Regions from separate parts of the Streptomyces sp. T028 genome, predicted to be linked through region 1. Evidence: riboswitches for the same ligand, from Rfam matches in the RefSeq annotation. Region 1 holds a riboswitch; each other region holds the start of a gene.
The links. A riboswitch is a leader RNA that binds a small molecule or an ion and turns the genes downstream of it on or off. The one in region 1 is predicted to bind cyclic di-AMP.

Region 1 (7,778 bases):
CGGCGGCGGCGAAGAAGGCCGCGCCGGGCAGGGCGAACAGATAGACCCGGAAGAGCATTTCGCCGCCGTAGTCGTTGACGGCGAACAGCGGCACCGGGGCGACCGACACCAGCAGCAGCGGCAGGGCACTGCGGGTCAGCCGGCGCCGCAGCACGACGGCCGTCCCGGCGAGGACGGCGACCAGGAGCACCATCACGATGTTGGCGGTGCCCGCGAGTTCGGGGCCGGGGCCGGTGAGCTGTCCCGCGTAGCCCGCGCGGGAGTTCTGCGTCAGCTCGCCGATCGACTTCCTGACGGTGGCGAGTGTCTCGACGAACAGCGGCCGCCCCATGGTCAGGTCCCAGGTCAGCATCAGCAGCGCGGTGACGACCAGCAGCCCGTAGTTGCGGTAGCGGCGGGTGAAGCTGAGCGCGAGCAGACAGATGGTGAGCATCACCGGGGTGAGCTGGTGGGTGGCGTTGACGGCGGCTATCAGCGGGGCGAGGATCGCCACGCAGATCGCGCGCTGCCGGTTGTCCGTGGGCGGCGGCACGGGGGCGGCCACCGGGTCCAGGAAGGTGCGGTCGCGCAGCCGTCCGGCGGAACCGGGCCGTACGAAGTGCCGCAGCACCACGGCGAGGACCGTCAGATGCAGCAGGTACGCGAGGGCCTGCGGGGCGAAGTAGTCCTGGCCCACCCAGTTGGCGAGCTGGAAGATCCACACGGCGGTCCAGATCAGCCGCCAGTCCTCGCAGAAGGTGCGGTAGATCAGCACCAGCACCGGCATCATCAGCAGACCGAGGACGATCGGCGCCCAGTTGGCGTAGGCGACGGCGCTCTCCACGCCGAAGGCGCGCACCAGGCCCGCGTTGAGGGTGAAGAAGCCCGGCCACTGGTCGTAGGCGGACATGTTGCCCGACAGTGCCGCGTTCGGCCGTAGCTCACCGCCTGCGAGCAGCGTGTTGACGATGGCGTCGTGTTTGGAGGCCCACGGGTAGCGGACCGCGTCGTACAGGATCGCCGGTGGCGCCTTGAGCGCGAACAGGAGCGCGGCGCAGTGTGCGGCCGGCCACCAGGGCGCGGTGCCGGCGCGGCGCAGACTGAGGACGAAGCCCGCGGTGAGGACCAGCAACGACAGGTAGTAGGCGACCGGCAGGCGGTCCAGCAGGCCGTAGTCGTCCATGTGCCGGAAGCCGATGCGGGGCAGCGAGTACGCCCACAGCCCGGCGGCGAGCAGCAGCGTCAGCAGGGCGGCGTCCGGCGGGCGGCGCGGAAGCCGCCAGGGTCTGCGGTCGCCGCCGCGGGTGGCGGGGGGCGGGGCGGGCCGCACGCTGCTCTCTGTGCTCGGTACGGACACATGTTGCTGCATGCCGAGGCTCCCTCCCCCAGGCCAACTATAGGAATTACGTCTGCTTTTCACACCAAAAGACCTGATTGATCTTCAAGGAGTCGCCGTCGAGCCGTCGTAGCCGCACGTCAGCCCGCGAAGACAGGCCCCCGTACGACCGCGCGCGCACGCCGGTACCACCGCCAGCCCACCGTTTTCGGCCCGTCCCGGTACGGGGCGATCCGTGCGCCGCGCCCCGCCAGCCAGCCCTCGACATCGGCGACGGTGTGGCTCCGCCGCACGATGAGCCGGGCGATGCGGTAGTGCTCGTCGCGGTCCGAACTGAGCGCGTGGCGTACGGCGGTGGCGGTCTCGTAGCCCGCCGCGGCCGCCATCCTGCGCACCCGGCCGCTGTTGTAGCCGTGCGGATAGGCGAGATGCCGGACGCGGTGGCCGAGGGCGTCCTCCAGCACCGAGCGGGACGCGCGCAGCTCGTGGGCCAGCGCCCGGGGCGCGAGGGTGTCCAGCTGGGCGTGGGTGACGGTGTGGCTGCCGACCTCCATGCCGTACTGCTCCAGGGACGCCGCCTGCTCCAGTGTCATCATCGGCGCGGGCGGCAGCAGACTGCGCCCGCCCGCCGTGATGGCGCCGGTGGTGAGGTAGGCGGTGGCGGGCAGCCCCCGCCCGGCCAGCGCCTCGGCGGTGGGACCGGGCAGGTCGGCGAACCCGTCGTCGAACGTGAGCAGCACCGGCCGGGGCGGCAGCGGCACCCGCCCGGCCAGGTGGTCGGCGAGCGCGCCGATCGTGACCGGCGTACGGCCGCTGTCGACGACGGCGTCCAGATGCTCCCCGAACTGCTTCGGGCCGACAGTGAACTCCGCGATCCAGTCCGGCGGTTCCTCCATCACGGCGTGGTAGAGGAACACCGGGATGCCCGGCACACCGGCGCCACGGGCACCTCTGTGCGCGCCCCCCGCGCCCACCACGCCCCCCGTCATCGCGCGACCCCCCGCAGCGCGAGCCGCGCCCGCAGATAGCCGACCGGGCCGTACAGCATCCCGCGCCGCTGGAGCCGCGACAGCCGACCGGGCCAGGCGTGAGTGCGCCGGTCGTGCGCGCCGGGCGCGTTGCCCTTCTCGGCCTCCTCCTCCCGGCTCGCCGTGAGCGTCCGCGCGTACGCCAGCCCCCTCGGCAGCCGCGCCAGGAACCCCGGCAGCAGCGCGGGCCGGTTGACCAGGACCGCCGTGAGGTAGGCGGTGAGGCCGGCGCCGTAGCCGTACGCCTGGGTCTCCAGGTCGCGCCAGGTCTCGCGGTGGTGGTGCCAGACCAGGGCGTACGGCGTGTAGTGCAGCCGGTGCCCCTCGGCGAGGACGCGGACGAACCCGTAGAGGTCGTCGCCGCCCCGTGCGAGCGTGCCCGCGCCGGTCGCCGGGTCGAAACAGCCCACCGCCCGCAGCGCCGCCGTACGGAAGGCCATGTTGGCGCCGGAGCCGAAGCGGCCCGCGGTGAACGGGAACAGCGGCTCGTCGGCGGGCGGGTCGGCGGGGTCGTACGTGCGCGGGGCGAACCCCTTCGCGAAGCCGCCGTGGCTCTCCAGGAGGACCTGGGCGGGGGTGCGCAGCCGGGCCGGCAGGATCAGGCCGGTGGCGCAGCCGAGGCCGGGGTCGGCGGCGAAGGGCGCGGTGAGTTCGGTGAGCCAGCGCGGGTCGGCGACCACGTCGTCGTCCGTGAACGCGACCACCTCGCCGTGCGCGGCCTCCACGCCGGTGTTGTGCGCGACGGCGAGCCCGGGCACCGGCTCGGTCACGTACCGCACGCGCTCGGCGTACTTGCGCGCCACCAGCTCCCGGGTCGCGTCCGTCACGGGCGCGTTGTCGACGACGACGATCTCGAAGCCCGGGTGGTCCTGGGCGAGGAGCGAGTCGAGCGCGTGGGCGAGCTGCTCGGAGCGCTCGCGGGTGGCGATGACCACCGTGGTGGACGGCACCGACACGGCGACGGGCGGGCCGTCGGCGTACCGTGAGCCCTCCGCGAGGGCCGCCGCCCTGAGCACCGTTTTCGGATCCGCCCCCTCCGGTACGTGCGCGAGCAGCGTCCCCATCGGCCGCCCGCCCTTCCTGACCAGCACGAACACCTCGCCATGCGTGATCGGCGGACTGCCGGGGCCGGGTCTGAGGACACCTCGCTCCGTCAGCTCCAGCTCGGCGATCTGCACCGGCCCGATGCCGAGGAACCTCTCGATCTCCTGTTCGGTACGTGTCGCGCGTGACATGAACCCCCCTCGTGCCGAGCGACTCGGACGACCTGCGACGACCTGCGACGACCTGCGACGATCAGGCAACAACCCGCGACCGGGCTGCGACGGCCTCTACGGCCGGCGCAGTCGGCCCGCCCCCTTCAGGGTCCGTGCGGCCAGCGCGGCGAGCCTCGGCCGGCCGCGCACGAAGTGGTGCGCCCGGCGCGAGGGCTCACGGCCGAGCCAGTGGAGCGCGGCGCCCACCCCCGGACGCGTCCACGCCCCCTCGTACACGGGGACCTCCCCGGTCTTCAGCGAGTCCTTGTACTCGGCCGCCCCCCGCCCCAGGTCGAGCAGCCCGATTCCCGCGGCCGCGGCCGCCTCCGCCATCCGCAGATGCAGCACCAGCCCCGGCGAGTACTTCGAGAACTCCGTGTCGTACGACGGGAACCAGCAGGCCAGCACGGTCGCCGACCGCAGCCCGAAGTGCGCGGCGATCGGCCGGTCACCGGCGTACAGGACGGACAGCGTGCCGGCGCACTCCGGCGCGCGCGTCTCGTGCAGGGTGTGCACGAGCCGGGTGATCCAGTCCTGGGCGAACCGGTCCCGTCGGCCGGTCCTGCGGTACTGCGCGGACTTCCACGCCATGAGTGTGCGCAGCGCGGCCGGGTCGCGTTCGTCGAACACGAACCGTGTCTCCCCGGCCTGCCGGCCGAGCCTGCGCTCCTTGGCGAGCGTCGTCTTCAGGAACTTCGGTGACTGGGCCCGCAGGACGGACTCGTACGTCTCGTAGCCCTTCTCCACGTCGATGACGTAGGAGGCGTACTCGGCCGCCGAGTGCGGGACGAACAGCCCCTGTTCCGCCTCCAGGTTGTCGAAGGCGAAGGTGGACAGGGAAGCGGCCCGCAGCAGTTCGTCGGCGTTGAGCCCGAGACCCGGCGCCAGTACGGCGCCCTGCGCGTCCGAGACGCCGTACGCGAGGGCCTGGCCCCGGCCGAGCCGGCCACGCTCATGGGGCAGGAAGCCGACCGGCTCGCGCCCCTCGTACACCACCGCCACGCGCGCGCGTGGCCGCACACGGCTCACGGCGTCGGTGAACTCCGGTTCCATGAACGGGTTGCGCGGCGCCGTCGACATGGCACGCAGCGCGCGCCACCGCTCCCGATCCCCCTCGCCGAGATCCTCCGGACTCAGCACACGGATACGTCCACTGCTCAACCTGACCCCCCGATCAAGTCCCCCCTGGACACCTGGGACGGTACCCCTCCAGACCGGGCGCGCGGTAGGGAGTGGAGCATCTTGTTGCCAACCGGTGCAGAGGCCTTTAACCGGTCGCTACCCGGCGATGTGGTGGAAAGCTGTTTCTCGGGCCCCTGTTCAACAGTGATCGGTGAGTGATCGGTCAACAAAAGAAGGGGAGTTGACAGAAGGGGGCCGGACTCCGTCCTGGTCCGGTTCGCGTCGAGTCCGGGGGTGCGGGATCCGTATTCTCTGATCATGGCCGCACCCACCGCATACGCCGAGCGCACCGCGTACTCCCTCGTCGCCACCGACCTGGACGGAACGCTGCTGCGCGGCGACGACACGTTCTCCGACCGGTCGCTGGACGCGCTCGCGCTGGTGGCGGCGGCCGGCGCTCGCCACCTGGTCGTGACCGGCCGGCCCGCGCCCCGCGTACGCCCGCTGCTCGACCTCCTGCACGGCAGGGGGCTCGCGGTGTGCGGACAGGGCGCGCAGTTGTACGACGCCGGCGCGGACCGTCTGCTGTGGTCGGTCACCCTGGACCGGGAACTCGCGGAGACCGCGCTCGGCAAGATCGAGGCCGAGGTCGGGCTCGTGTACGCGGCCGTCGACCAGGACGGCGTCGACGGGCTGACGCTCATCGAGCCGGGCTATCTGATGCCGCACCCGACCCTGCCCGCGCTGCGCGTGGAGCGGCGCGACGACCTGTGGTGCGAGCCGATCAGCAAGGTGCTGCTGCGCCATCCGGCGCTGTCCGACGACGAGTTGGCGGCGACGGCCCGCGCGGTGGTCGGCTCGCTCGCCACGGTCACCATGTCGGGGCCGGGCACGGTGGAGCTGCAGCCGTGCGGGATCACCAAGGCGACGGGGCTGGCCCTGGCCGCCGAGCATCTGGGCATCGGGCCCGAGGACACCATCGCCTTCGGCGACATGCCCAACGACATCCCGATGTTCGACTGGGCCGCCCGCGGGGTCGCGATGGCCAACGCCCATCCGGAGCTCAAGGCCGTGGCCGACGAGGTGACGACGTCGAACGAGGACGACGGCGTGGCCGTCATCCTCGAACGTCTGTACAGGTAGCTGCTGTACAGGTAGCAGCCGGATGGTGGCTGCCGGGCTGCTCAGTACGCGCCGAACACGTTGTCGATCGAGCCGTACCGCGCGGCGGCGTAGTTGCAGGAGGCGGTGATGTTCGCGACCGGGTCGTACGGATTCCAGGACGTGCCGGACACGTGGTACGCGTTGAACGTCGGGTCGATGATCTGCAGCAGCCCCTTGGAGGGGGTACCGGCGGCCGCGTTGGAGTCCCAGAGGTTGATGGCGGACGGGTTGCCCGAGGACTCCCGGATCACGTTGCGGTAGATGCCGTTGTAGGTGCCGGGGATCCCGTGCTGCGCCATGACCTGGAGCGAGGCGCGGATCCAGCCGTCGAGGTTGTTGGCGTAGCCGAGGCTGGTGGCGGTGGCCACGGTCGGGGTGGCCGCGGAGGCGGTGGTCGCGCCGAGGATCGGCAGGGCGAGCACGGTGACGCCGGTGGCGGCGACGGCGAGCGTGCGGGCGAGGCGGCGGGCACGGCGGGGCTGAGCGGGCATGGCGAAGTTCCTCTCCGTCGCCTGCGAGGTGAGCTGTCGGGTTCGGGCGGGAGCTGCCCGGCCGTGCCCTCACGGACACGGCTTCACCCCGAGCTGCACCGGTCTGTCCTGGGCATGCCCAAAGGCATGGCCCGGCTGGACCCGTGCGGCGACTTACCTGGTTCCCCCGCTCCTGCCGTGGTGTTCTCGGTGGGTGTTCGGGCGGCGGCAGGATTAGGCGTCCGCCCGACAGGCCGGGAACGTATGCGAGAGCACATGTCCGAAACAAGTGGCGAATTCACAGTTAGCCCCTATTGACCTTGGTCTGTGGCCTATGGGGATGCTTGATCCTTTGTTGCTGCAAAGCATCAACTCGCCTGAGTGGGCCGAGGTGTCGGGGCGCGGTGGAGGGGAACGGGGAAGGGGCTGGTTCGGCTGGGCGAGTGAGGCAACTCACCGACATCCACAAGACGGGTGAATCGGGCAATAAACCCAGATGGCTGCTTAAGGGGTGCCCCTTCTCATAGGGCCTGTCCGGGCTGTAACCGTGGGGGCTCGTGGTGATCGAAACCTGACCGGATACGCTGACTTGAGTGAGCGCAGAGACCTATCGACAAACCGCGTAGCCGCCGATAGACACCAGCAGACAGGAGACTCCTCGTGACCGTCGTCGAGCCGTTTGGGCTGAGCGTGCGGGACCAGGCTCTGGAAGCCGATGTCCAGGCCGGATTGGCGGCTGTCGAGGAAGGCTTGCTCGAGGCCACCAAGAGTGAGGTCCCGTTCATCACGGAGGCGGCCCAGCACCTGCTGCGGGCCGGCGGGAAGCGGTTCCGGCCGCTGCTCGTGATGCTCGCGGCGCGCTTCGGCGACCCGTACGCGCCGGGGGTCGTCCCCTCCGCCGTCGTCGTCGAGCTCACCCATCTGGCGACCCTGTACCACGACGACGTGATGGACGAGGCCGCGGTGCGGCGCGGGGTGCCCAGTGCGAACGCCCGCTGGGGCAACTCGCTCGCCGTCCTCACCGGCGACTTCCTCTTCGCGCGCGCCTCGCACATCCTGGCCGACCTCGGCCCGGAGGCGGTGCGGGTGCAGGCGGAGGCGTTCGAGCGCCTGGTCACCGGCCAGATCCTGGAGACGGCCGGCCCGGTCGACGGCCGCGACCCGGTCGACCACTACCTCGACGTCCTCGGCGGCAAGACCGGCTCCCTGGTGGCGGTGTCCTGCCGCTTCGGCGCGATGATGTCGGGCGCCGACGAGACGGTGGTGGACGTGCTCACCCAGTACGGGGAGCGGCTCGGGGTCGCCTTCCAGCTCGCCGACGACGTCCTGGACATCGCCTCCGACTCCCACGAGTCGGGCAAGACACCCGGCACGGACCTGCGCGAGGGCGTCCCCACCCTTCCGGTGCTGCGGCTGCGCGAGC
Region 2 (7,778 bases), on a different contig from region 1:
CTGGAGCTCGCCCTCTGGCTGGAGGCCGACCGCATGGGCTCCCTGCTCGCCGCCCTGGACGACGAGTCCATGGAGAACCAGCGCGACGTCGTGAAGAACGAACGCCGCCAGCGCTACGACAACGTGCCCTACGGCACCGCCTTCGAGAAGCTGACCGCCCTCGCCTACCCGGACGGCCACCCCTACCACCACACGCCGATCGGCTCGATGGCCGACCTGGACGCGGCCACCCTGGAGGACGCGCGCGCGTTCTTCCGCACGTACTACGCGCCCAACAACGCCGTCCTGTCCGTCGTCGGCGACATCGACCCCGAGCAGACCCTCGCCTGGATCGAGAAGTACTTCGGCTCCATCGCCTCGCACGACGGCAAGCCCGAGCCGCGCGACGGCACCCTGCCCGACGTCATCGGCGACCAGCTGCGCGAGGTCGTCGAGGAGGAGGTTCCGGCCCGCGCCCTGATGGCCGCCTACCGCCTGCCGAACGACGGCACGCGCGCGTGCGACGCGGTCGACCTGGCGCTCACCGTGCTGGGCGGCGGCGAGTCCTCCCGTCTGTACAACCGGCTGGTGCGCCGTGACCGTACGGCCGTCGCCGCCGGCTTCGGGCTGCTGCGGCTCGCCGGGGCGCCCTCCCTGGGCTGGCTGGACGTGAAGACGTCCGGGGACGTCGAGGTGCCCGTCATCGAGGCCGCCATCGACGAGGAGCTCGCCCGGTTCGCCGAGGAGGGCCCCACGGCCGAGGAAATGGAGCGCGCCCAGGCCCAGTTGGAGCGCGAGTGGCTCGACCGGCTCGGCACCGTCGCGGGCCGCGCCGACGAACTGTGCCGGTTCGCCGTCCTGTTCGGCGACCCGCAGCTCGCCCTCACCGCCGTCCAGCGCGTCCTGGACATCACGTCCGAGGAGGTGCGGGAGGTCGCCAAGGCCCGCCTGCGCCCCGACAACCGCGCGGTCCTCGTCTACGAGCCGACCGCCCCCGAAGCCCCCGCCGACCAGGACGAGAACGAGGAGGCGGCCCAGTGACGGAGCTCGCCACGATGGACTTCCACCCCCAGCCCCGGGCGGGCGAGGCCAGGCCGTGGGCGTTCCCGGCGCCCGAACGCGGCACGCTGGACAACGGCCTGACCGTCCTGCACTGCCACCGCCCCGGCCAGCAGGTCGTCGCCGTCGAGGTCCTCCTCGACGCGCCCCTGGACGCCGAACCGGCCGGCCTGGACGGCGTCGCCACGATCATGGCGCGCGCGTTCTCCGAGGGCACCGACCAGCACTCCGCCGAGGAGTTCGCCGCCGAGCTGGAGCGCTGCGGCGCCACCCTCGACGCGCACGCCGACCACCCCGGCGTCCGGCTCAGCCTGGAGGTGCCCGCCTCCCGGCTGCCCAAGGCGCTCGGCCTGCTCGCCGACGCCCTGCGCGCGCCCGCCTTCGCCGACAGCGAGGTCGAGCGCCTCGTCCACAACCGTCTGGACGAGATCCCGCACGAGCTGGCCAACCCCTCCCGCCGCGCCGCCAAGGAGCTCTCCAAGGAGCTGTTCCCGGCGACCGCGCGCATGTCGCGGCCCCGCCAGGGCACCGCGGAGACCGTCGAGAAGATCGACTCCGCCGCCGTGCGGGCCTTCTACGAGCGGCACGTCCGGCCGGCCACGTCCACGGCGGTGGTTGTCGGCGACCTCACGGGCGTCGACCTGGCCGCGCTCCTCGGAGAGACCCTGGGCGCCTGGACGGGCACCCCGGCCCAGCAGCGGCCCGTGCCGCCGGTGACCGCCGACGACACCGGCCGCGTCGTCATCGTGGACCGCCCCGGAGCCGTCCAGACGCAGCTGCTCATCGGCCGGATCGGCGCCGACCGGCACGCGCGCGTGTGGGCCGCCCAGGTCCTCGGCACGTACTGCCTCGGCGGCACTCTCACCTCCCGCCTGGACCGCGTCCTGCGCGAGGAGAAGGGCTACACGTACGGGGTGCGCGCGTTCGGGCAGGTCCTGCGCTCCGCCCCCGACGGCTCGGGCGCGGCGATGCTCGCCATCAGCGGCTCCGTCGACACACCGAACACCGGTCCTGCCCTGGACGACCTGTGGAAGGTGCTGCGCACCCTCGCCGCCGAGGGCCTGACCGACGCCGAGCGCGACGTCGCCGTGCAGAACCTGGTGGGTGTGGCGCCGCTGAAGTACGAGACCGCGGCGGCCGTCGCGAGCACGCTGGCCGACCAGGTCGAGCAATCCCTGCCCGACGACTACCAGGCCACGCTGTACCAGCAGCTCGCCGCGACCGGCACGGTCGAGGCCACCGCGGCGGCCGTGAGCGCCTTCCCGGTGGACCGTCTGGTGACCGTCCTCGTCGGTGACGCCGCTCAGATCAAGGAGCCCGTGGAGGCGCTCGGCATCGGCGAAGTGACCGTCGTCGCCGCCGAGTAGGCGCCGGGAGGCACGGACGTGTTGCGGCCCCGGGTGACAGAGGTGTCCTCCCGGGGGCTGTACCGGGGGCCGCAGGATGTCCGAATTGGGGCGGAGGTTGCCTGTCTGCCGTGTGGCGTGCGCTACAAAAGCCGTGATCCGTTTGAGGATTGATAACGGTCCCGCATACCGTCGGCCCGGCTGTTCGTCAGGCAGTGCGCCGCATCCGCGGCACCGGACAGTCATCGCCGAGTCCCCGTACGGCGCGAGCCAGGGGAGCCGGGGACCCATATCAGTCCCTGGGGTGAATCGGGCGCCCGCGCGTGAGCGAGGGGGTCCGTAGGAGACCTTCCTGCTCCGAACCCGTCAGCTAACCCGGTAGGCGAGAAGGAAGGAAAGGACCGCTCGTCTTGGCGTACACCTGCGCCACCGGGAAGCATCGCCGGCCCAGCCGGATGCAGCGCACCTCCGTCCGCGCGGCGGGTTTCGCGGCGCTGACCACCACCGGTGTCATGGCCACCGTCGCCTCCACCCCGGCTCTCGCCGCGGAGCCGACCCCCGAGCAGACCGGGCTGATCCCCGTCGTCGCCGCTGGTGAGGCCGTCGCCGACCAGGTCGACGACCAGGTCGCCCTGCAGAAGAAGGCCGCCTTCGAGGAGGCCGCGCGTGAGGCCGCCGCCAAGAAGGCCGCGGAGGAGCGCGAGGCACGCGTGCGTGCCGCCCGCGAGGCCGAGCGCAAGCGTCTGAACGCCTTCGTGCTGCCGATCACCGGCTCCTACGTCTCCACCGGCTATCACGCGAGCAGCTCCCTGTGGTCCTCCGGCAGTCACACCGGCATCGACTTCCACGCCGCCAGCGGCACGTCCGTGCACGCGGTCGGCCTGGGCACCGTCGTCGAGGCGGGCTGGGGCGGGTCGTACGGCAACCAGGTCGTCATCAAGATGAACGACGGCACGTACACCCAGTACGGCCACCTGTCCTCCATCGGCGTCTCGGTGGGCCAGCAGGTCACCCCTGGGCAGCAGATCGGCCTGTCTGGCGCGACCGGCAACGTCACCGGCGCGCATCTGCACTTCGAGGCCCGTACGACGGCGGAGTACGGCTCCGACATCGACCCGCTCGCCTACCTCCGCCAGCACGGCGTCACCATCTGACGGCACCCGGCGACGTCTGACGGCACCCGGCGACGGCCCGTCCCGAGCCCCGGCCCACGCGGCCGGGGCTTTCGCCGTTTTCGGCACCTCGCTGTCCAAAAAATATCCCTGGATTCCGGCCCGCCGTCGGAAATTCCGGCTCATTGCAATAGAGTCACGGAACACACGTCAATCGGCGGCGCTCGGCGACGTTTCACGGGGATTAAGGCGGAGGTCGGTATGCGTATTCCGGCGCACTCGGTGTGCACGGCCATCCGGGACGACATCGTCGCCGGTGTCTACGAGCGCGGCGGCCGCCTCACCGAGGAACTCCTCGCCCGCCGCTACGGCGTTTCCCGGGTCCCCGTCCGGGAGGCACTGCGCACCCTGGAGGCCGAGGGCTTCGTCGTGACCCGGCGGCACGCGGGCGCGTGTGTCGCGGAACCGACCGAGCAGGAGGCGGCCGACCTGCTGGAGATGCGCATGCTCCTGGAGCCGCTCGGTGCCGCCCGGGCCGCCCAGCGGCGCACCGAGGCCCACCTGAAGGTGCTGCGCGGACTCGTCCGGCTGGGCCAGGAGCGGGCCAGGAGGGGCAACAGCGAGGATCTGCGCTCCCTGGGCGGCTGGTTCCACGAGACGCTCGCCCAGGCCTCCGGAAGCCACGCCCTGACGTCCATGCTCACCCAGCTGCGCCACAAGATCGCCTGGATGTACGCGGTGGAGGCGCCCGCCAACCCCGTGGAGTCCTGGGCGGAGCACGGCGCGATCGTGGACGCGGTGGCGCGGGGCGACCAGGAGCGGGCGCGGACGGTCACGGCGCTGCACACCGAGCGCGCGAGCGCCGCCCACCGGCTGCGTTTCGTCGGCGGCGCGGACCGCGCCGACCGTGTGAGGACTTCGCAACCTCCCGTAAACATGACGGGTCTGCGTCATTAACACGGGAGCCGTATACAAAGAAGAGATATTCGGCGGAGAGGTATTTCCGCTGCCCTTTTCCGTGCGCGCCCGGAATTCTCGGTGGCGCGCATTCGGTGTGCCCGGCCCCGGGTTTCCGGTTATGCCGCCGGTAATGTCGCGGAGCAGCCGCGGAGCAGCCGCGGAGCGAGCGTGGAAGTGAGCGCGGAAGCCAGCGCTGAATCAGGCGTGAAAAAACGGCGGGGCCGCGCCACCCCGAGGGTGACGCGGCCCCGCGTGTGACTCAGACGGTCTCGGGGAGCTCCTCGAGACCCTCGGCGACCAGCTTCGCCAGCCGGTCCAGGGCGATGTCCGCGCCCTCGGCGTCGGAGGCGAGGACGATCTCCTCGCCCCCCTTCGCGCCGAGGCCGAGGACGGCCAGCATGGAGGCCGCGTTGACGGGGGTGCCGTCGGCCTTGGAGATCGTCACCGGGACGCCTGCGGCCGTGGCGGCTCGGACGAAGATGGAAGCGGGGCGGGCGTGGAGGCCCTCGGCCCAGCCGACGTTGACGCGGCGCTCAGCCATGTGTTGCTGCCCTTCGGTTCTCAGGTTGTCTAGACCGGTGTTGTCTAGACCAGTGTTCCACACGTGAAGCCGGTGAGGAACGGGCCGAACGTCCCGTTCCTCTGGCGGTCGCCGGATCGCGGCCTCGATCCTGCTTCCGTCCTCCACAGACTGCCTCGCGCCGTTGTCGTACGCGAGCCGTACTCTGGGCCCCATGCAGAGCGCCTCGGACCGGCACGAGTACCCCGCCCACTGGGAAGCCGACGTGGTGCTGCGCGACGGCGGCACCGCGCGCATCCGCCCCATCACCGTCGATGACGCCGAGCGCCTGGTCAGCTTCTACGAGCAGGTCTCGGACGAGTCGAAGTACTACCGCTTCTTCGCGCCCTACCCGCGACTGTCCGCGAAGGACGTCCACCGCTTCACGCACCACGACTTTGTGGACAGGGTGGGACTCGCGGCCACGGTCGGCGGCGAGTTCATCGCAACCGTACGCTATGACCGCATTGGTGCCGACGGTATGGCCGCCTCCGCGCCCGCCGACGAGGCCGAGGTCGCCTTCCTCGTCCAGGACGCCCACCAGGGGCGCGGCGTCGCCTCCGCCCTTCTCGAACACATCGCGGCCGTCGCGCGGGAGCGGGGCATCCGCCGCTTCGCCGCCGAGGTGCTGCCCGCCAACACCAAGATGATCAAGGTGTTCACGGACGCCGGCTACACCCAGCAGCGCAGCTTCGAGGACGGCGTGGTCCGCCTGGAGTTCGACCTCGAACCCACCGAACGCTCCCTGGCGGTGCAGCGCGCGCGGGAGCAGCGCGCCGAGTCCCACTCCGTACGACGGCTGCTGGCGCCCGGCTCGGTCGCCGTCGTCGGCACCGGGCGCGCCCCCGGCGGCGTCGGCCGCAGCGTCCTCGGCAACCTCCGCGAGGCCGGCTTCACCGGCCCCCTGTACGCCGTGAACCGGGCGTTCCCCGAAGACCTCAAGGAGATCGACGGGGTCCCCGCACACCGCTCCGTCCGCGACATCGCCGGCCCCGTCGACCTCGCGATCGTCGCCGTCCCCGCCGACCTCGTGCCCGAGGTCGTCACCGAGTGCGGCGAACACGGCGTCCAGGGCCTCGTCGTCCTCTCCGCCGGATACGCCGAGAGCGGCCCCGACGGCCGCGAACGCCAGCGCGCCCTCGTCCGGCACGCACGCGCGTACGGCATGCGGATCATCGGCCCCAACGCCTTCGGCGTCATCAACACCTCCCCGCAGGTGCGGCTCAACGCCTCGCTCGCCCCCGAGATGCCGCGCCCCGGCCGCATCGGACTGTTCGCCCAGTCCGGCGCCATCGGCATCGCCCTGCTGTCCCGGCTGGACCGGCGCGGCGGCGGCGTCACCGGTGTCACCGGCGTCTCCACCTTCGTCTCCTCCGGCAACCGCGCGGACGTCTCCGGCAACGACGTCCTGCAGTACTGGTACGACGACCCGGACACCGACGTCGCCCTCATGTACCTGGAGTCCATCGGCAACCCCCGCAAGTTCACCCGCCTCGCGCGGCGCACGGCGGCGGCCAAGCCACTGGTCGTCGTCCAGGGCTCCGGCTCCGCCCCGCAGGGCCACGCCGTCCGCGCGACCCGGCTTCCGCGCGCCACCGTGTCGGCGCTACTGCGCCAGGCCGGCGTGATCCGCGTCGACACCATCACCGAGCTGGTCGACGCGGGCCTGCTGCTCGCCCGCCAGCCCCTGCCGACCGGACCCCGCGTGGCGATCCTCGGCAACTCCGAGTCGCTGGGCCTGCTCACCTACGACGCCTGCCTCTCCGAGGGCCTGCGCCCGCTGCCGCCGCTGGACCTGACGACCGAGGCCTCGGCGGAGGACTTCCACGCGGCGCTCGCGCGGGCCCTGGCCGACGAGACCTGCGACGCGGTCGTGGTGACGGCGATCCCGGCGATCGGCGAGACCTCGCCCAGTGACGCCGCCCTCGCGGAGGCGCTGCGCTCGGCGGCCGCCGCGGCCCCCGCCAAGCCGGTCCTCGTCGTCCACGTGGAACTGGGCGGCCTCGCCGCCGCGCTGTCCGCCGCGACCAGCACCGCGCCCCGCGCCGGAGCGGGTGCCGGAGCGGGCGCACGCACGCGTGGCGCGACGCCGCCACAGCCCGGCGCCGCCCCCGAGGGAACCGCCCCCGAGGGAACCACCCCCGAGGGAACGGCCGCTGCGGTGGCGGCCCCCGAGGGCGCCCACCTCATCCCCGCCTACCCCGCCGCCGAGCGGGCCGTACGCGCCCTCGCCGAAGCCGTGAAGTACGCGCAGTGGCGGCGCGAGGCCGCCGAACCCGGCAAGGTGCCCGAGTACGAGGACATCGACGAGAAGGGCGCCGCCCGGCTGATCAACGGGCTCCTCGCGCGTGGGCAGGGCCTCACCCTGGGCACCGAGGAGACCTGCGAGCTGCTCGGCCACTACGGCATCCACCCCCGCCGGGCCACCCCCGCGCCCGCCCCCGACGACGCGGCCCGCGCCGCGGGCACCCTCGGCTACCCCGTCGCCCTCAAGGCCACCGCCCCGCACCTGCGCCACCGCGCCGACCTGGGCGGCGTCCGCCTCGACCTCGCCGACGAGGAGCAACTGCGGCGGGCGTACGCCGAGTTGACCGAGCTGTTCGGAAAGCCGGAGGAGATCCGTCCGGTCGTCCAGGCGATGGCCCCGCGCGGGGTCGACACGGTCGTCCGCGCGGTCATCGACCCGGCGGCCGGGGCCGTACTGTCCTTCGGGCTCGCCGGGGCGGCCTCCCAACTGCTCGGCGACATGGCCCACCGCCTGGT
Region 3 (7,778 bases), on a different contig from region 1:
TCGGGTTGGTAACGCGATGTACGGAAAAGGCCTGAGCAGACCGCCGCGTGATCGTTTCTGTCCGGGCGTCCGGGGTGGGGGCGTCGGGTTCGCGCGGTGCGGTGATCGATGCGGCGGTTCCAGGACACCTCGGTGCGGGGGGATGCTATGGGGCGCATCAATACAGGCCCGGTCACATGGGGAGGGCCGGTGTCGGGTGGCGTGTGCCGGGCTGATTAGCATCCGGCCTCATGGACGTACTCATCCATCTCTTCGTCGGCCTGCACATCATCGGCATCGCCGCGCTCCTGGGCGGCTTCCTCACGCAGATGAAGGCCATGGGCCAGGGCACGGCCCGTTTCGTCCCCGCGATGCTGCACGGCGCGGCGACCATGCTGCTCACCGGCGTGATCCTGGTCGGCCTCAACCAGGCCGACGACCAGCCCGTCAACAACATCAAGATCGGGGTGAAGCTGGCGCTGCTCGTCGTGATCCTCGGCCTGGTCTATGTGAAGCGGGACGACGAGAAGGTGGAGAAGCCCCTGTTCGGCCTGGTCGGGCTGCTGACCGTGGCGAACATCTTCATCGCGGTCCTCTGGACGTGACGGACCCCGCGGACCCGGCCCACCCGGCGAACCCGGCGCGCAGGGCCGCCACGGCGACCGCCAGCCACACCGCCACCGCCACCCACAACAACACCTCCCCGGGCCCCTTCAGGCCCGGGAGGTCGGTGGCGGTGGCGACGGACTGCATCGCCACCGCCGTCATCCCCATTGGAAACACAGTCGCCCATCGCCGCATGTCGTAGCGCAGCCGTGGCCGGAGCAGCTCGGCGGCGAGCAGGACGACGTACCAGCACAGGGCGAGCACGAGCAGGGCGTTGGTCATCCCGCGCAGGACGCCCCGGTCGTCGGCGTTCCACAGGTACAGCCCGTGATCGGCGTCGATGAGCCTCGCCCCCGCGAGCGCCGAGACGGCGAGCGCCCCGCCGGCGACCCACTGGTCCCCGGCGCCCTCGGTCACCTGCCGCCAGTCGAACAGGGCGAACATGACCGCGTAGAGCACCAGGCCGAGCCAGAACAGCACGAGCGCGGTGTGCGCCGGCCAGGCGAGCGTCTCCGCCTTCCCCAGGGTCGCGCCCAGCACCGCGAGCGCCTGGGTGGCCACACAGCAAAGGAACACGTCCCCGGGCATCCGGCGGGCCTGATGGCTCATGACATGCCGTACGACATGCCGTACGACAGCCGTCATCAGCACTGGCCACAGCAGGGCGGACAGGGCCAGCAGCGCCCAGGCCCAGTTCTGCCGGCCGAGCTCCGAGACGCCCGTGCCGAGCACGGCCGTGGCGGCCACGGCCGTCAGCCCGCCCGGCGTGCCATCCTCCGCCAGCCGGCGCCGGCGCTCCCGCAGCAGCCGTACGACGAAGTCCGCGGCCAGCATCACCCAGGCTGTGCCGGCCAGCGCCAGCGTGGCATGGGAGAGCACCTCGTGTCCCGCCAGGCGCAGTCCGACCGACAGGATGCCGGTGGCCAGAACGGCGGCCCCGGCCGCCGGCGGACGCCGCGCCCACCAGGCGCGCGGGGAGGAGGTGCCGGGCATGAAGCCGATGCTAGGGATGCGAAGCGGCTCACGCGGCGGCACACGCGCGTAGAGGCAAAAAACGGCCTACGCGCGCGTGCCTGTACCCAAACGTGCCTCAGGCCGGGCGGACCACGCTGTGGATGCCCGACTCGCCGTCATAGTAGATGGACTCCTCGCGGACGTACGCGCCCGGCTTCGGGGCGTGGATCATCATGCCGTTGCCGATGTAGATGCCGACGTGGCTGACGTCGTCGTAGAAGAAGACCAGGTCACCGGGCTGGGCGTCGGCGAGGGAGACGGTGGTGCCCGCGTTCACCTGGTCGTAGGTGGTGCGCGGGAGGGAGACTCCGGCGGCCTTCCAGGCGGCCTGGGTCAGACCGGAGCAGTCGTAGGAGTCGGGGCCGGTGGCGCCCCAGACGTACGGCTTGCCGATCTGTGCGCGGGCGAAGGCGAGCGCCTTCTCGGCCTTGGTGGCGTACGAGGAGTCCGTGGACGAGGACGACGAGGATGACGAGGACGAGGAGGAGTCGGACGACCCGGAGGAGGACGTGCCGGCGTCCTGCTGGGCGGCCTGTTCCGCCGCCTGCTGCTGGGCCAGCTCGGCCGCCTTGCGCGCGGCCTCCTCCTGCTTCTGCTTCTCGATGGCCGCCAGCCGCGCCTTCTCCTCGGCCGTCAGCTGCGCCAGCAGCTCGCGGGCATCGCCGAGTTTCTTCTGGACGGTGGCCTTGGCGGTCTTCAGGTCGCTCTGGGCGTCGGTGAGCGTCGCGAGGCTCTCGGCGGCCTCCTGCCGCTTCTTCATCGTCGCCGACTGCTCGGTGACGTAGTCGTCGACCGCGCCCTTCTGACGGTCGGTCATCCGACCCATCAGCTGCGTCTGGTCGAAGTAGTCCTGCGGGGAGTCCGCCAGCAGGAAGGTCGCCGTGTCGGGCGCGGAGGCACCGGTGCGGTACTGGGCGGCGGCGAAGGAACCGAGCTCCTCCCGCGCCTCGTTGAGCTTCTGGGTGCGCTTCGCGACGTCATCGAGGAGACCGTCGACCCGCTTGCGCTGCTTGGTCGTCTTCTCCTTGGCGGCGTTGTACTTCTCGGTCGCCGACTCCGCCTGGCGGTAGAGGTCGTCGACCTTCTTCTCGACCTCCTCCAGGCTCGGCTTGCCGTCGTCGGCCGGGGCGGCGTTAGCCGTCTGGGAGAGCAGGGCCACGGACGTGAGGGCGGCGGTGGCCAGGGCGGGCGTGCGTATGCCTGCCACGCGGGTGCCCGAAAAGCGCGGCTTGCGGTGCTGCGACGCCAAGAGAGGCGACTCCTTCCATCGTCCGCCTACCGGGTTAGCTGTCGGGTTCGGGCGGATGGTTCGGAAGGGCGCCCTACGGCCGCCTCCCGTCGGGAGTCGGGCCGATTCACCCCGGGGTCTCGGTGGGTCCCCGGCTCCGGCTGCCGCGCAGGGGGCACACCGGACTCGGCGGAGGCCGTACGGCCCGGCGAGGTTCGCCGGTGGGGATCCGCGTGGCCTGCCCGGCACGGTAGCCAACTCGTGTGGCCCCTGTGAAGGTTGATGGGCGATATGCCCGATACATTTTTGTTATCTTGCGCAAAGCCGAGACATGGGATCACGTGCTGTGATAGCGCCGCCTCGGAAGGTGAGGAGCGGAGATGTTCGGGGGACGGCCCCGCGTTGTCAGTGGGGCGCCCTAGACTCGGAGAGCGATGAGCAGCCTCTTTGACGACAGCTTCCTGGCGAACCTCCAGGCCCCCGCCGGCCATGAGGAGGAACCCCCGCCGCCGCCCGAGGACGATCACGTTCCGGAGCCGCTTCCGGACGATCTGTTCGGCGGGAAGTTCGACGCGCCCCCGGACCGGGACGTGTACTACCGCGACGGCGCCGCCCGCCCCGCGCTCGACGCGGCCGCCCTCCTGGAGGGACTCAACGACAACCAGCGCGCGGCCGTCGTCCACGCCGGCACCCCTCTGCTCATCGTCGCCGGCGCCGGCTCCGGCAAGACCCGTGTGCTCACCCACCGCATCGCCCACCTCCTCGCCGAGCGCAACGTGCATGCGGGCCAGATCCTCGCGATCACCTTCACCAACAAGGCCGCGGGCGAGATGAAGGAGCGCGTCGAGCAGCTCGTCGGCCCGCGCGCGAACGCGATGTGGGTGATGACCTTCCACAGCGCGTGCGTGCGCATCCTGCGCCGCGAGAGCAAGAAGCTCGGCTTCACGTCGTCGTTCTCGATCTACGACGCAGCCGACTCCAAGCGGCTCATGGCCCTGGTCTGCCGTGATCTTGACCTCGACCCCAAGCGCTTCCCGCCGAAGTCCTTCAGCGCCAAGATCAGCAACCTGAAGAACGAGCTGATCGACGAGGAGGACTTCGCCGCCCAGGCCGGCGACGGCTTCGAGAAGACCCTCGCCCAGGCCTACGCGATGTACCAGTCGCGGCTGCGCGAGGCCAACGCCCTCGACTTCGACGACCTGATCATGACGACGGTCAACCTGCTGCGCGCCTTCCCCGATGTGGCCGAGCACTACCGCCGCCGCTTCCGTCATGTGCTCGTCGACGAGTACCAGGACACCAACCACGCCCAGTACGCCCTGGTCAGGGAGCTGGTCGGCACCTCCGAGCACCCGGTCGACGTACCCCCCGGCGAGTACGACGTCCCGCCCGCAGAGCTCTGCGTCGTCGGTGACGCCGACCAGTCGATCTACGCCTTCCGGGGCGCGACGATCCGCAACATCCTCCAGTTCGAGGAGGACTACCCGGACGCGACGACGATCCTGTTGGAGCAGAACTACCGCTCCACGCAGACGATCCTCTCCGCCGCCAACGCGGTCATCGAGCGCAACGAGTCCCGCCGCCCCAAGAACCTGTGGACCAACGCGGGCGCGGGTGCGCGCATCACCGGCTATGTCGCCGACACCGAGCACGACGAGGCACAGTTCGTCGCCGACGAGATAGACCGCCTCACCGACGCGGGCGACGCCAAGGCCGGCGACGTCGCGGTCTTCTACCGCACCAACGCCCAGTCCCGTGTCTTCGAAGAGGTCTTCATCCGCGTCGGCCTGCCCTACAAGGTCGTCGGCGGCGTCCGCTTCTACGAGCGCAAGGAGGTCCGGGACGTCCTGGCCTACCTGCGTGTCCTCGCCAACCCGGAGGACTCGGTCCCGCTGCGCCGCATCCTCAACGTGCCCAAGCGCGGCATCGGCGAGCGCGCCGAGGCGATGATCGACGCCCTGTCCCAGCGGGAGAAGATCAGCTTCCCGCAGGCGCTCAAGCGCGTCGACGAGGCCTACGGCATGGCCGCGCGGTCGACCAACGCCGTGAAGCGGTTCAACGTGCTGATGGAGGAGCTCCGGACGATCGTCGAGTCCGGCGCGGGCCCCGCGACCGTCCTGGAGGCGGTGCTCGAACGCACCGGCTACCTCGCCGAGTTGCAGGCCTCAACCGACCCGCAGGACGAGACCCGTATCGAGAACCTCCAGGAACTCGCCGCCGTGGCCCTGGAGTTCGAGCAGGAGCAGGCCGAGGGTGAGGGCGCGGCCACCGGCGGTCTCGCCGACTTCCTGGAGCGGGTCGCGCTCGTCGCCGACTCCGACCAGATCCCCGACGAGGACGAGGACGGCTCCGGCGTCATCACTCTGATGACCCTGCACACCGCCAAGGGCCTGGAGTTCCCGGTCGTCTTCCTCACCGGCATGGAGGACGGCGTGTTCCCGCACATGCGCGCCCTCGGCCAGACCAAGGAGCTGGAGGAGGAGCGCCGCCTGGCCTACGTCGGCATCACGCGCGCGCGTGAGCGGCTCTACCTCACGCGGTCCTCGCTGCGCAGCGCCTGGGGGCAGCCGTCGTACAACCCGCCGTCGCGGTTCCTGGAGGAGATCCCGGCGACTCATGTGGACTGGAAGCGGACGGGGGCGACCGCGCCCGTGTCCTCCGGTCCGGTGTCCGGGGTGGCGGCCTCCCTGTCCTCGACGCGCTCGCGCTCCACGGCCGCCGGTGCCTCCGGGTTCGCGACACGCCGGGGCGCGGCGGAGAAGCCGGTGGTGGCCCTGGCCGTCGGCGACCGTGTCACCCACGACCAGTTCGGACTCGGCACGGTCGTCGGCGTGAAGGGCACGGGCGCGAACGCGGAGGCGACGATCGACTTCGGCGACAGCAAGCCCAAGCGGCTGCTGCTGCGGTACGCGCCGGTCGAGAAGCTGTAAGGCAGCCGCAGCTCAGATGGGCATGAGTGAGCCCCCGCTTCCACAGCGGGGGCTCACACCAAGGCGACGGGGGCTCTACGTCGGGTCGAGCCCGTGGCTGCGCAGCCACGGCAGCGGGTCTATGGCCGAACCGCCGGCCGGCCGGACCTCGAAGTGCAGGTGCGGGCCGGTGGAGTTGCCGGAATTCCCGGAGTACGCGATCGGGTCGCCGGCCTTCACCGTCGTACCGGAGGCGACACGGTAGCTGGAGAGGTGGCAGTACCAGGTCTCCGTGCCGTCCTTCGCCGTCACGATCATCATGTTGCCGTAGGCGCTGTTCCACTGCGTCCGTACGGTGCCATCGGTCGCCGCCATAACGGTCGTGCCGTAGGAGACCGGGAAGTCGATGCCGGTGTGCTGGGACATCCAGTTGACGCCGGCCTGGCCGAAGTAGGCGCTCAGCCCGCGCGCGGCGACCGGGAGGGCGTACTTCGGGCGCAGCCGCTCCTTGCGGGCCGCCTCCGCTGCCGCCTTCTTCTTCTCGGCTTCCTGCTGCGCCTTGAGGTCGATGCGCTCCTGCGTCCGGCTGGCCCGGTCGGCGAAGTCGTCGGCCTCGGCGCTGAGGGTCTCGAGCTGGGAGTCCAGCTTGTTGTTGGCGGCCGATGGCTTCACCGCCTGCGCGTCCGAGGCGGAGGCCGTGGTGTCCTTGTCGTCCCCGCCGGTCAGCGTGCCGACGGAGGCGGCGGCGATTCCGGCGACCCCCATCACGCAGGCCGAGGGCACGGCCACGGTCAGCAGCGCGGAGCGCCTCGCGGGCGTACGGCGGCGGGAACGGCTCGCGTTACGGGCGGCAGCGCGGGTGGCAGGCGCCGGCACGGTCTCCTCCTGTTCGTCCAGGAGGGGCTGCTCGGACACGGCGGGCAGCTCGCCGGTGGCGGACAACTCGCCGCCGTCCGGGGCCTGTTCGTCGTATCCGGCCGACTGCTCGTACTCGTCGGAGGCGGTGCCGGAGGTCGGGGTGGTCCCGGCCTCGCCGCTGTCGGAGTTCCACTGCGTGGCGTCGTAGGCGCCGGTGTCGAAGGTCTGGGTACCCCATTCCCAGTGCTGGGTCTGGTCGGCGGGGTTACCGGACTGGTCCGGCTGCAGCCAGGCGTTCGCGTCCCAGTGGCCGCTGGTGTCGGACACGGAGGTCTGCGGCGGGATGAGCGGGAGCTGCTGGTGCCCGGTCGTCCAGCTGGTCGTGTCGTACGCGCCCGAGTCGTAGGCGGCATGGTGCTGGGCCGCGTACGGGTCGTAGTTCAGGGTGTGGTGGCCACCCGTGTCGTGGAGCTGGTGGCTACCGGTGCCGGCCGTCGTCGGGTGGCCGCCGGTGGTCCACTGCCCGGTGCCGTAGGCGCTGTCGAAGCTGCCCGTGCCGGTGCTCGTGGCGTCGCCGGGGAGGCTGCCGAAGAGGGGGTCGGCCGTGAAGTGCCCGGAGTGGTGGGTGCCGGTGTCGTAGCCGTTGTACGAGGTGAAGCCGTCGTACTGGGCTTCCTGGGTGCCGTACGACGCGTAGGGCGTGGAGTCGGCGTCGGAAGCCGGAGCCGGGGGGGTCATGGTCCCCGACGGGTGACGGTCGTTCACCAACTTCTCTCTCGCCTCGACAACAGGGGCTGCCAGAGCAGTGCGGCGACTGTACCCGGCGGTATGCGGGCACGACAATCTTCCGCAGGTTTCGTGCTCGCAGGAAAGGGGCAATCGGCCGTGTTTCGGGGGACGGCGGGCGCGGGTTTGGCCCTATGTTCGAAGAGTGTTCGAGGGGAAGGGGTCTCGAACGGCCGTCGAGCGCTGTCGAAAAGTTGTCCGGGCGGTGTCGAGGCGTGGGGCGGCGGGGTGTGAGGCCGCCGTCAGGCCACTGTCAGGCCGCCGGTGCGGGCCTCGGCCGTGGTCGTCTCCGGGGTGTCGAGAGCCTGTCGTATGCCGGTCGCGACCGCCGGGTGGACGGGCAGGGCGAGATGGCCGATCCCCGTCACCCGGACGTTCTGCGCCAGCAGGTCGGGGTG
Region 4 (7,778 bases), on a different contig from region 1:
CGATCGGCTCCTCGGGTCGTGGTGACGGAGGGCCGGGGAATCCGGCGGATCTCGGTCTCCCCGTGTCCGCGGCGGCCCTTCGGGGAAAGCGCTTTCCCCTCACGAGGATCACTGTGTCCCCACCCTGCCCCGGCTGTCGACGGGGCGAAAAGGGACGCCACAAGACCGCAATACGGCGATCACGAACACGCGGAGCGAAGGCCGGCCCCGGGGCTCGGGGTCCGGCCTTCGCTCCGCGTGTCAGGCGTGCTCGGCGATCGACGTCAGCGGGGTCAGCCGACGGTGACGCCGTGGGAGCGGAGGTAGGCGACCGGGTCCACGTCGGAGCCGTAGTTCGGCGTGGTGCGGATCTCGAAGTGCAGGTGCGGGCCGGTCACGTTGCCGGTCGCACCGGAGAGACCGATCTGCTGACCCGCGGTCACCGTCTGACCGGCCGAGACCGAGAGCTGGGACAGGTGGGCGTACTGCGCGTAGTAGCCGTCGCCCAGCTTGATGACGACCTGGTTGCCGTACGCGCCGCCCCAGCCCGCGGAGACGACCGTGCCCGCGGCGACGGCCTTCAGCGAGGTACCGGTCGGGACGACGAAGTCGACACCGGTGTGGTAGCCGCTGGACCACATGCTGCCGGCCACGCGGTAGTTGGTGCCCACGGTAGCGCCGGACACCGGGGCGGTGTAGCCACTGGAGGTGCCGGTGCCGCTCCCGGCGGCCTGGGTGGCCGCGTTCGAGGAGGACGAGGACGCCTTCGAGTCGGAGGACTCCGAGGACGAGGATGAGGACTTCGTGGTCGACGACTTCGACGCCTTCGACGAAGAGGAGGAGGAACCGGACGAACCGGACGAGGACTTGGTGCTCGCGGCCTTCGCGCCGATCGACAGTTCGAGGCCGGGGTGGATCAGCGAGGGGTTGCTGCCGACGGCCTCGCGGTTGTCCGCGTACAGCTTCTGCCAGCCGCCGCTGACCCGCTGCTCGTCGGCGATCTTGGCGAGGTAGTCGCCGGCCCGCACGGTGTAGGTCTTCGTGCTCTTGGCGGCGGACTTCCGGGTCGTCGACGCGGCCTCGACGGCGCTTTCCGCGACCGACTGGGAGACCGTCTGCGCGACCGACTGGGAAGCGCTCTGGGAAACGGACTGCGGGGTGGCCGCGTGGGCGCCGGTGGCTCCCATGAGCGGGAGGGCGAGTGCCGCTCCGCCGGTTCCGGCGACGGCGATGGAACGGGTGAAGCGCAGGGTCTTCGGGCGGCGGTGCTTACCCTTCGCGGGCATGGCGAATTCCTCTCCGGCGCCTGCGAGGTGAGCTGTCGGGTGCGGACGGGAGATGTCCGGCCGCGACGGGTCGCGGCTTTACCCCAAGCCTGTTCCGGAGACCGGAACAGGCGGTTCTGCCTGTGGGTCCCCCGCTCCTGCCGTGCACGGGTGAGTGTGCGGATTCCGGGCGGCGGCAGGATTCGGCGTCCGTCCGGATTGGTCTGGAACGTAAGCGACCCAGACGCACAGGAACAAGCAGTGGTTGCCCGGTTAATGCCTTTCTCTTGATCCGCTGTGCGAATTCCCAGTGACGCTCCGTGCAACGAGCACCGGAAATTTCGCCTAACGCCCTTGAAAAGCACTTTGATTACGTGAACATGACGGGCGACGCAGGGTCACGGATATGACCCTGCTCACGTGACGGCTCTCCAGGATTCCTTATTCCAGAGCGAGTTGGAACTAAGGTTTCAATTAGGACAGAAACCTCAGATCCGACGCAGGCGGATAACCGTCGCATCGAGGTCACCGCGCAGCCCGGTCCGCAGCCCGTGGTGCAACAGCACCGCACCTCGGTGCACTTCGCCCGTTTCACGGCATTCGTACGACGCTGTCGGGTCGACGCCACGCAGTCGCAGCGCGGGGACGGGTTCGCCGTAGCGCTGCGCCTGGAGCCAGGCGAGGACGACGGTCTCGTCGCCGCGGACGTACTGGACGGCACTCAGTCCACCCGCCGGGGGACGCAGCCGGTACTGGTCGCCGTGCTGGACGAGGGGCCGGATCTCCTTGTAGAGGTCGACCCAGCGGCGGGCTTCGGCGAGTTCCTCCTCGGTCCACTCGGAGAGGTCCCCGCCGACGCCGAGCACCCCCGCCATGGCGCTGACGAACCGGAAGCGCAGCGAGCTGATCCGGCCGTTGAGCTGGGCGTTGGGGCTGTCGGTGACCCAGGCGGCCATCACGCGCGCGGGATGGATCTGACTGAAGCCGTGCTGGATGTCGAGCCGGTCGAGCGGGTCGGTGTTGTCGGAGGTCCACACCTGGTCGGTACGGGCGAGGATGCCGAGGTCGATCCGTCCGCCGCCGCCCGAGCAGGACTCGAAGGCCACGCCCGGGTGGGCCGCCCGCAGCCGGTCCAGCAGGTTGTACAGGGCACGGACGTGGTCGACCCAGAGGCGCTGCGGGTAGGGGTCGTCGGGCCAGCCGGCGTCGGTGAAGCAGCGGTTGAAGTCCCACTTGACGTAGTCGACGGGCGCGCTGGACAGCAGACCGTCGAGGCGTTGCCAGAGGTACTCCTGGACGTCCTCGCGCGCGAGGTTCAGCATGAGCTGATTGCGGAACTCCGTCCGCTTTCGTCCCGGTTGGAACTGCACCCAGTCGGGGTGCGCCCGGTACAGGTCGCTGTCCGGGTTGACCATCTCGGGCTCGACCCAGATGCCGAACTGCATGCCGAGCGCGTGCACGTAGTCGGCGAGGGGCTTGAGGCCGTTCGGGAAGCGGTCCGGGTTGGGCCACCAGTCGCCGAGACCGGCGTGGTCGCCGGTGCGGGCGCCGAACCAGCCGTCGTCGACGACGAACAGCTCGACGCCGATCGCCGCGGCCCGCCGGGCGAGGGTGGCCTGCTGCTCCTCGGAGATGTCGAAGAAGGTCGCCTCCCAGGAGTTGAACAGCACCGGCCGGTCCCGCTCGGCGTCCGGGATCACATGGGCGCGCTGGTAGGCGTGCCAGGTGCGGCTGGCGCCGCCGAAGCCGCCGTCGCTCCACAGACCGGCGAACAGGGGCGTGGTGAAGGACTCCCCCTGCGCCAGCCGCAGCAGACCGGAGTCGTCGTGTCCGGCGCCGCCGGTGATCTGCACGCGCGCGTCGGGGAGTTGGGCGACGGCGATCCGCCAGGAGCCGGACCAGCCGAGGGCGCAGCCGTAGACCTCGCCGCGCTCCTCGGTGGCGTCGGTGTCGAGGGCGACCCAGGGCAGGTACTGGTGGCCGGTGTGGCCGCGCCGACTGCCGATGATCTTCTCGCCGTAGGTGAGCGGGGCCTGGACCAGCCGGGACTCGGCGGCCCAGCGGCCGTGCAGATGCGACAGCCGCCAGCCGTCGCGCTCGGGCAGGGTCCAGGTGGCGGAGTCGGCGCGCAGCAGCTCCAGCGGCTCCTCGCCCTCGTTGCGCAGGCTCGTCCAGCGCTCCACGACGTCGCCGTGCATCCGGTAGTGCAGGGTGATCACCAGTACGCCGTCCCGGAAACGCAGCCGCAGCTCGGCGCCCCCCGAGTCCCGGGGGTCCGCAGCGCCCTCGGGGCCCAGGGCGTCCTGGGCGTCCTGGGCGTCCTGGATCTCGTACGACTCGAAGGTCCACTCGGTGCCGCGGCGCCCGGAGCCGGTGCGCACGGACAGGGCGGGGCGGACGAAACGAGGACCGCCCTCCACCGGGTACTCCTCGTGGCCGTCCAGACCGGCCTCGAAGGACGCGCGGCCCTGGAGCGGGACGGCCGCGAGGGCCTCCGCGTCGGCGAGCGCGATCCTCGGGCCCCAGTGCAGGTGCACCAGTTCGTCCGCCTCGGTGAGGTGGAGGGCATAGCTGCTCGTCGGCCCCGAAAGGAGCCAGGTACGGCCGCCCGCGGCGATCTCGGGCTTCACGGTCTCGGGCATCAAAACCCCCACTGATTCGAACAGGTGCGATCAAGCCCCAACATCATCAGGTGCGCGCGCCCTGCCCGGCAACGCCTGTGGACAAACCGTTCACCTGGGGAGACCGAGGATTCGTCCGGCTGTGGACAACCCGTTGCCCGGGGAATCCATGTCGTATGGTCGAATCGGTCCCGTCGGCCATCCGAGCCGCGCCGGCGGAGTCCGATCCGGGAGGGAGCCCCCGTGACGCAGCAGATCCCGTCGACCGAGCCCGAGCTGGCAGGTGTGCGCAACTTCCGTGACGTGGGCGGACTGCCGGCCGCCGACGGACGGCGGGTGCGGCACGGTGTGCTGTTCCGCAGCGGCCATCTCGCGCACGCGACCGACGAGGACGCCGCGTTCCTGTCCTCCCTGGGCCTGCACACGGTCTTCGACTTCCGCAACGCGGCGGACCAGAAGCTGGAGGGCCCCGACGTCGAGCTGCCGGGGGTGCGCAATGTGAACCTGCCGCTCTCGGACCCGGCGGACGGCGCGGAGTTCTGGAAGATGGTCCGCGACGGCGACATAGAGCAGCTGCGCACCCTTCTGGGGGACGGCAGGGCCGCCGGCCGGATGATCGCCTCGTACCGCACGATCATCAGGGGGCGTACGGCCGAGCACTCGCGCGTGCTGCACTCGCTGGCCGAGGACAGCGTCCCGGCGCTGATGCACTGTGCGGCCGGCAAGGACCGCGCCGGGCTGTCCGTCGCGGTGACGCTGCTCGCCGTCGGCGTGGAGCGCGAGGCGATCCTCGCGGACTACCTGGAGTCCAACGCCAAGCACCGCCGCTACAAGGTGCGGCGGGCCGGCTCGGCGGAGACCGCGTACACCCCCGAGGTGATGGAGCTGCTCAGCCCCCTCTTCGACGCCCGCGAGGAATACCTCGCGGCCGCCCTGGAGACCATCGACGAGACCTGGGGTGGCGTCGACCCCTACCTGGAGAAGGGCCTGAAGCTGGCTCCGGAGACCCGGGAGCGGCTGCGCGAGCGCCTGCTCGACTGAGAGCCTGTGGCTCCCGTCCCCGTCCCCTACTGGTTGGCCCCCACCTCGAACAGGAACCACAGGAACGCCGCGAAGACGTGTCCCGCCGCGATGTAGATGATCAGCCGGATCCAGAGACTGCGCGGGAACCGTTCCTCCCTGTTTGTCATGACGTCTCTCCAGGGGTCGGGCCCAGGCACAGCGCGGCCGTGGGACTCTGCAGCAGGGTGTGGACGAAGAGAAGGTCGACCCCATCGGGGTCCTGCGCGGCGAGGCGGTGCGGGGTCAGCGAGTCGAAGTGCGCACTGTCCCCGGGGCCGAGCAGATGCGCGGTGTCCCCGAGGCGCAGCCGCAGCCGCCCGCGCAGGACGTGCAGCCACTCCTCCCCCGGGTGCACGCGCACGATGTCGCCCTGGGAGCCGTGCGGGACATGCACCCGCAAGGCCTGCATCCCGCGCCCGGACGCACCGGCCTGCCGGTACGTCCAGCCGCCGGCACGGGTGGGTTCCAACTCGTCGGCGCGGACCACGGCGTCCCGGTCGGCGACCGTCTCGCCGAGCAGGTCCGAGACCGTCGTACCGTAAACCCTGGCGAGTGCGAGCAGCATCGGCAGCGAGGGCTGGCGCTGCCCGGTCTCCAGCCGGGAGAGATGGGCGGGCGACAGCCCGGCCGCGCGGGCTGCGGCCTCCAGGGTGAGGGCCGCCCTGCGGCGCAGGGACCGCAGCTGCGGGGCCACGGCCGGCAGGTCGTCCGGGGCGGGCGAGGAGTCGGGCGGCGAGTCGGGCGAACTCATACGCCCATTCAGCCGGATGCTTGCCCCTGAGGCAAACTTCTTGCCCCAGAGGCAAATCCTCCGGGCGCCGGACGCTACCGGTTGGCCACCGCCTGCTTGATCAGGGTCTTGCCGAAGTCCCACATCAGGCCGCCCCCGCTGTGGGCGTCGTCCATCACCTCGGTGAAGGCGTCGACGAACCGGTCCACGTCCCGCTCGTCGACGACCAGCGGCGGGATCAGCTTGATCACCTCCAGATGGTCGCCGGAGACCTGGGTGAGGATCCGGTGCCGCTGGAGCAGCGGCACGACCACCATCTGGGCGAAGAGCCCCTTGCGGGCGGTCTGGAGCATGGTCCACCGGCTGCGCAGCTTCAGCGAGTTCGGCCGGCCGAACTCGATGCCGATCATCAGGCCCCGGCCCCGGACGTCGGCGAGGAGCTCGTACGTGCCGGTCAGCGCCGCCAGCCGGGACTTCAGCCGGTCGCCCATGACGCGCGCGTTGGCCACGATCTGCTCGTTCTCCATGACGGACAGGGTCGCGAGGCCCGCCGCCATCGCCTGGGCGTTGGAGCCGAAGCTCGCCGAATGGACCAGGACGCGGTCGATCGACGAGTACACCTTCTTGAAGATCCAGTCCTTGCCGAGGGTCGCGCCGACCGGTACATAGCCGCCGGAGAGCGCCTTGGCCACGCACACCAGGTCGGGTTCGACGCCGTCCTCGTGCTGGTAGGCGTAGAAGTCACCGGTCCGGCCGAGACCCGTCTGCACCTCGTCGGCGATCAGCAGCGCCTTGTGCCGGTGCAGCAGCTCCTGGGCGGCGCGCAGATAGCCGGGCGGGGCCTCGTGCACCCCCTTGCCCTGGATCGGCTCGACGATCAGGGCGGCGACATCGCCCTTCTTCAGCTCCCGCGCCACGGCGTCGAGGTCGCCGAGCGGTACGGCCGTGTCGGGCAGCAGCGGGGCGAAGCCCTCGCGGAAGCCGTCCTCGCCGTTGACCGACAGCGAGCCGGTGGTCAGGCCGTGGAAGGCATGGTCGCAGTAGAGGACCCGCGGCCTGCCGGTGGCCCGCCGGGCGAACTTCAGGGCGGTCTCCACCGCCTCCGTCCCGCTGTTGCCGAAGAACACCCGGTCCAGGTGGGGGCTGTGGGCGAGCAGCCGTTCCGCGAGCAGCCCGGGCAGGGGCTGGCAGTCGAAGCGGGTGAGGTCGGCGAGGGAGGCGTCGAGGACGTCGTGCAGCGCCTTGCGGACGACGGGGTGGTGACGGCCCAGGCCCATCACCCCGAACCCGGCGAGCATGTCCAGGTGGTCGTTGCCGTCGGCGTCCCAGAAGTGGGCGCCCTCGGCCCGCTCGTAGACCTTGTCGAAGCCGATGGTGTGCAGCATGCGCGGGAGCTGGTGGTTGAGGTACTTCGTGTGCAGCTCGTAGCGCTCGGCTCCGCGCTCGGCCAGGAGGGCGCCGAGGTCGAACTCCTTGCTCATGCGTGTTTCTCCTTCACTGGGCCGTCGACCGGGACGTCGGCCTCCTTGACGGCCAGGCTCGCGCTGATCCGCCCGGCGATCTCGACCGGCGTGAGACCGATGTCGGCGAGCACCTCACCGCGTTTGGCGTGCGCGAGGAACTGCTCCGGGATGCCGAACCGCCGTACGGGTACGTCGACTTCGGCGTCCCCCAGGGCCAGGGCGACGGCCGAACCGACGCCCGCCGCACGGCTGTTGTCCTCGACGACGGCCACCAGCCGGTGACCGGCGGCGAGGGCGGGCAGGGCCGGGTCGACGGGTTTGACCCAACGGGGGTCCACCACCGTGCAGTTGACGCCCCTGGACTCCAGCAGCTCGGCGGCCTGGAGACACACCGGCGCCATGACGCCCACGGCGACCAGCAGCACCTCCGCCTCCTCCGTCCGGTGCAGCACGTCCATGCCGCCCACCTGGTCGACCGCCGGGATCTCCGGTCCGACCGACTCCTTGGGGAAGCGGACCAGGGTCGGCGCGTCGTCCACCGCGACGGCCTCCCGCAGCTGGGCGCGCAACTGCTCGGCGTCGCGCGGGGCGGCGATCCTGAGCCCCGGCACGACCTGGAGCACCGACAGGTCCCACATGCCGTTGTGGGAGGCCCCGT

Region 2: linked by a shared signal. The riboswitch ahead of ACLZN2_RS17030 (M23 family metallopeptidase) and the one ahead of ACLZN2_RS33315 (transglycosylase SLT domain-containing protein) in region 1 are both predicted to bind cyclic di-AMP.
Region 3: linked by a shared signal. The riboswitch ahead of ACLZN2_RS35680 (NlpC/P60 family protein) and the one ahead of ACLZN2_RS33315 (transglycosylase SLT domain-containing protein) in region 1 are both predicted to bind cyclic di-AMP.
Region 4: linked by a shared signal. The riboswitch ahead of ACLZN2_RS44935 (M23 family metallopeptidase) and the one ahead of ACLZN2_RS33315 (transglycosylase SLT domain-containing protein) in region 1 are both predicted to bind cyclic di-AMP.

Annotation. Positions count from the first base shown of each region.
Region 1 covers NZ_JBLRVZ010000038.1:8,552-16,329, reverse strand. The annotation lists gene ACLZN2_RS33340 (hypothetical protein) at 1-1,348, opposite strand, end outside; gene ACLZN2_RS33335 (polysaccharide deacetylase family protein) at 1,456-2,211, opposite strand; gene ACLZN2_RS33330 (glycosyltransferase) at 2,301-3,578, opposite strand; gene ACLZN2_RS33325 (GNAT family N-acetyltransferase) at 3,675-4,745, opposite strand; gene ACLZN2_RS33320 (HAD family hydrolase) at 5,040-5,864, shown strand; gene ACLZN2_RS33315 (transglycosylase SLT domain-containing protein) at 5,906-6,376, opposite strand; cyclic di-AMP (ydaO/yuaA leader) riboswitch at 6,380-6,578, opposite strand; gene ACLZN2_RS33310 (polyprenyl synthetase family protein) at 7,016-7,778, shown strand, end outside.
Region 2 covers NZ_JBLRVZ010000016.1:104,402-112,179, reverse strand. The annotation lists gene ACLZN2_RS17040 (M16 family metallopeptidase) at 1-1,020, shown strand, start outside; gene ACLZN2_RS17035 (M16 family metallopeptidase) at 1,017-2,405, shown strand; cyclic di-AMP (ydaO/yuaA leader) riboswitch at 2,621-2,783, shown strand; gene ACLZN2_RS17030 (M23 family metallopeptidase) at 2,795-3,538, shown strand; gene ACLZN2_RS17025 (GntR family transcriptional regulator) at 3,758-4,453, shown strand; gene ACLZN2_RS17020 (HPr family phosphocarrier protein) at 4,716-4,997, opposite strand; gene ACLZN2_RS17015 (GNAT family N-acetyltransferase) at 5,191-7,778, shown strand, end outside.
Region 3 covers NZ_JBLRVZ010000041.1:39,472-47,249, forward strand. The annotation lists gene ACLZN2_RS35670 (hypothetical protein) at 231-584, shown strand; gene ACLZN2_RS35675 (tellurite resistance/C4-dicarboxylate transporter family protein) at 562-1,578, opposite strand; gene ACLZN2_RS35680 (NlpC/P60 family protein) at 1,676-2,848, opposite strand; cyclic di-AMP (ydaO/yuaA leader) riboswitch at 2,856-3,029, opposite strand; gene pcrA (DNA helicase PcrA) at 3,262-5,757, shown strand; gene ACLZN2_RS35690 (M23 family metallopeptidase) at 5,833-7,332, opposite strand; gene ACLZN2_RS35695 (esterase/lipase family protein) at 7,623-7,778, opposite strand, start outside.
Region 4 covers NZ_JBLRVZ010000063.1:2,346-10,123, reverse strand. The annotation lists gene ACLZN2_RS44935 (M23 family metallopeptidase) at 273-1,265, opposite strand; cyclic di-AMP (ydaO/yuaA leader) riboswitch at 1,270-1,428, opposite strand; gene ACLZN2_RS44930 (alpha-galactosidase) at 1,733-3,886, opposite strand; gene ACLZN2_RS44925 (tyrosine-protein phosphatase) at 4,109-4,906, shown strand; gene ACLZN2_RS44920 (DUF6126 family protein) at 4,933-5,055, opposite strand; gene ACLZN2_RS44915 (helix-turn-helix domain-containing protein) at 5,052-5,678, opposite strand; gene ACLZN2_RS44910 (aspartate aminotransferase family protein) at 5,753-7,138, opposite strand; gene dxs (1-deoxy-D-xylulose-5-phosphate synthase) at 7,135-7,778, opposite strand, start outside.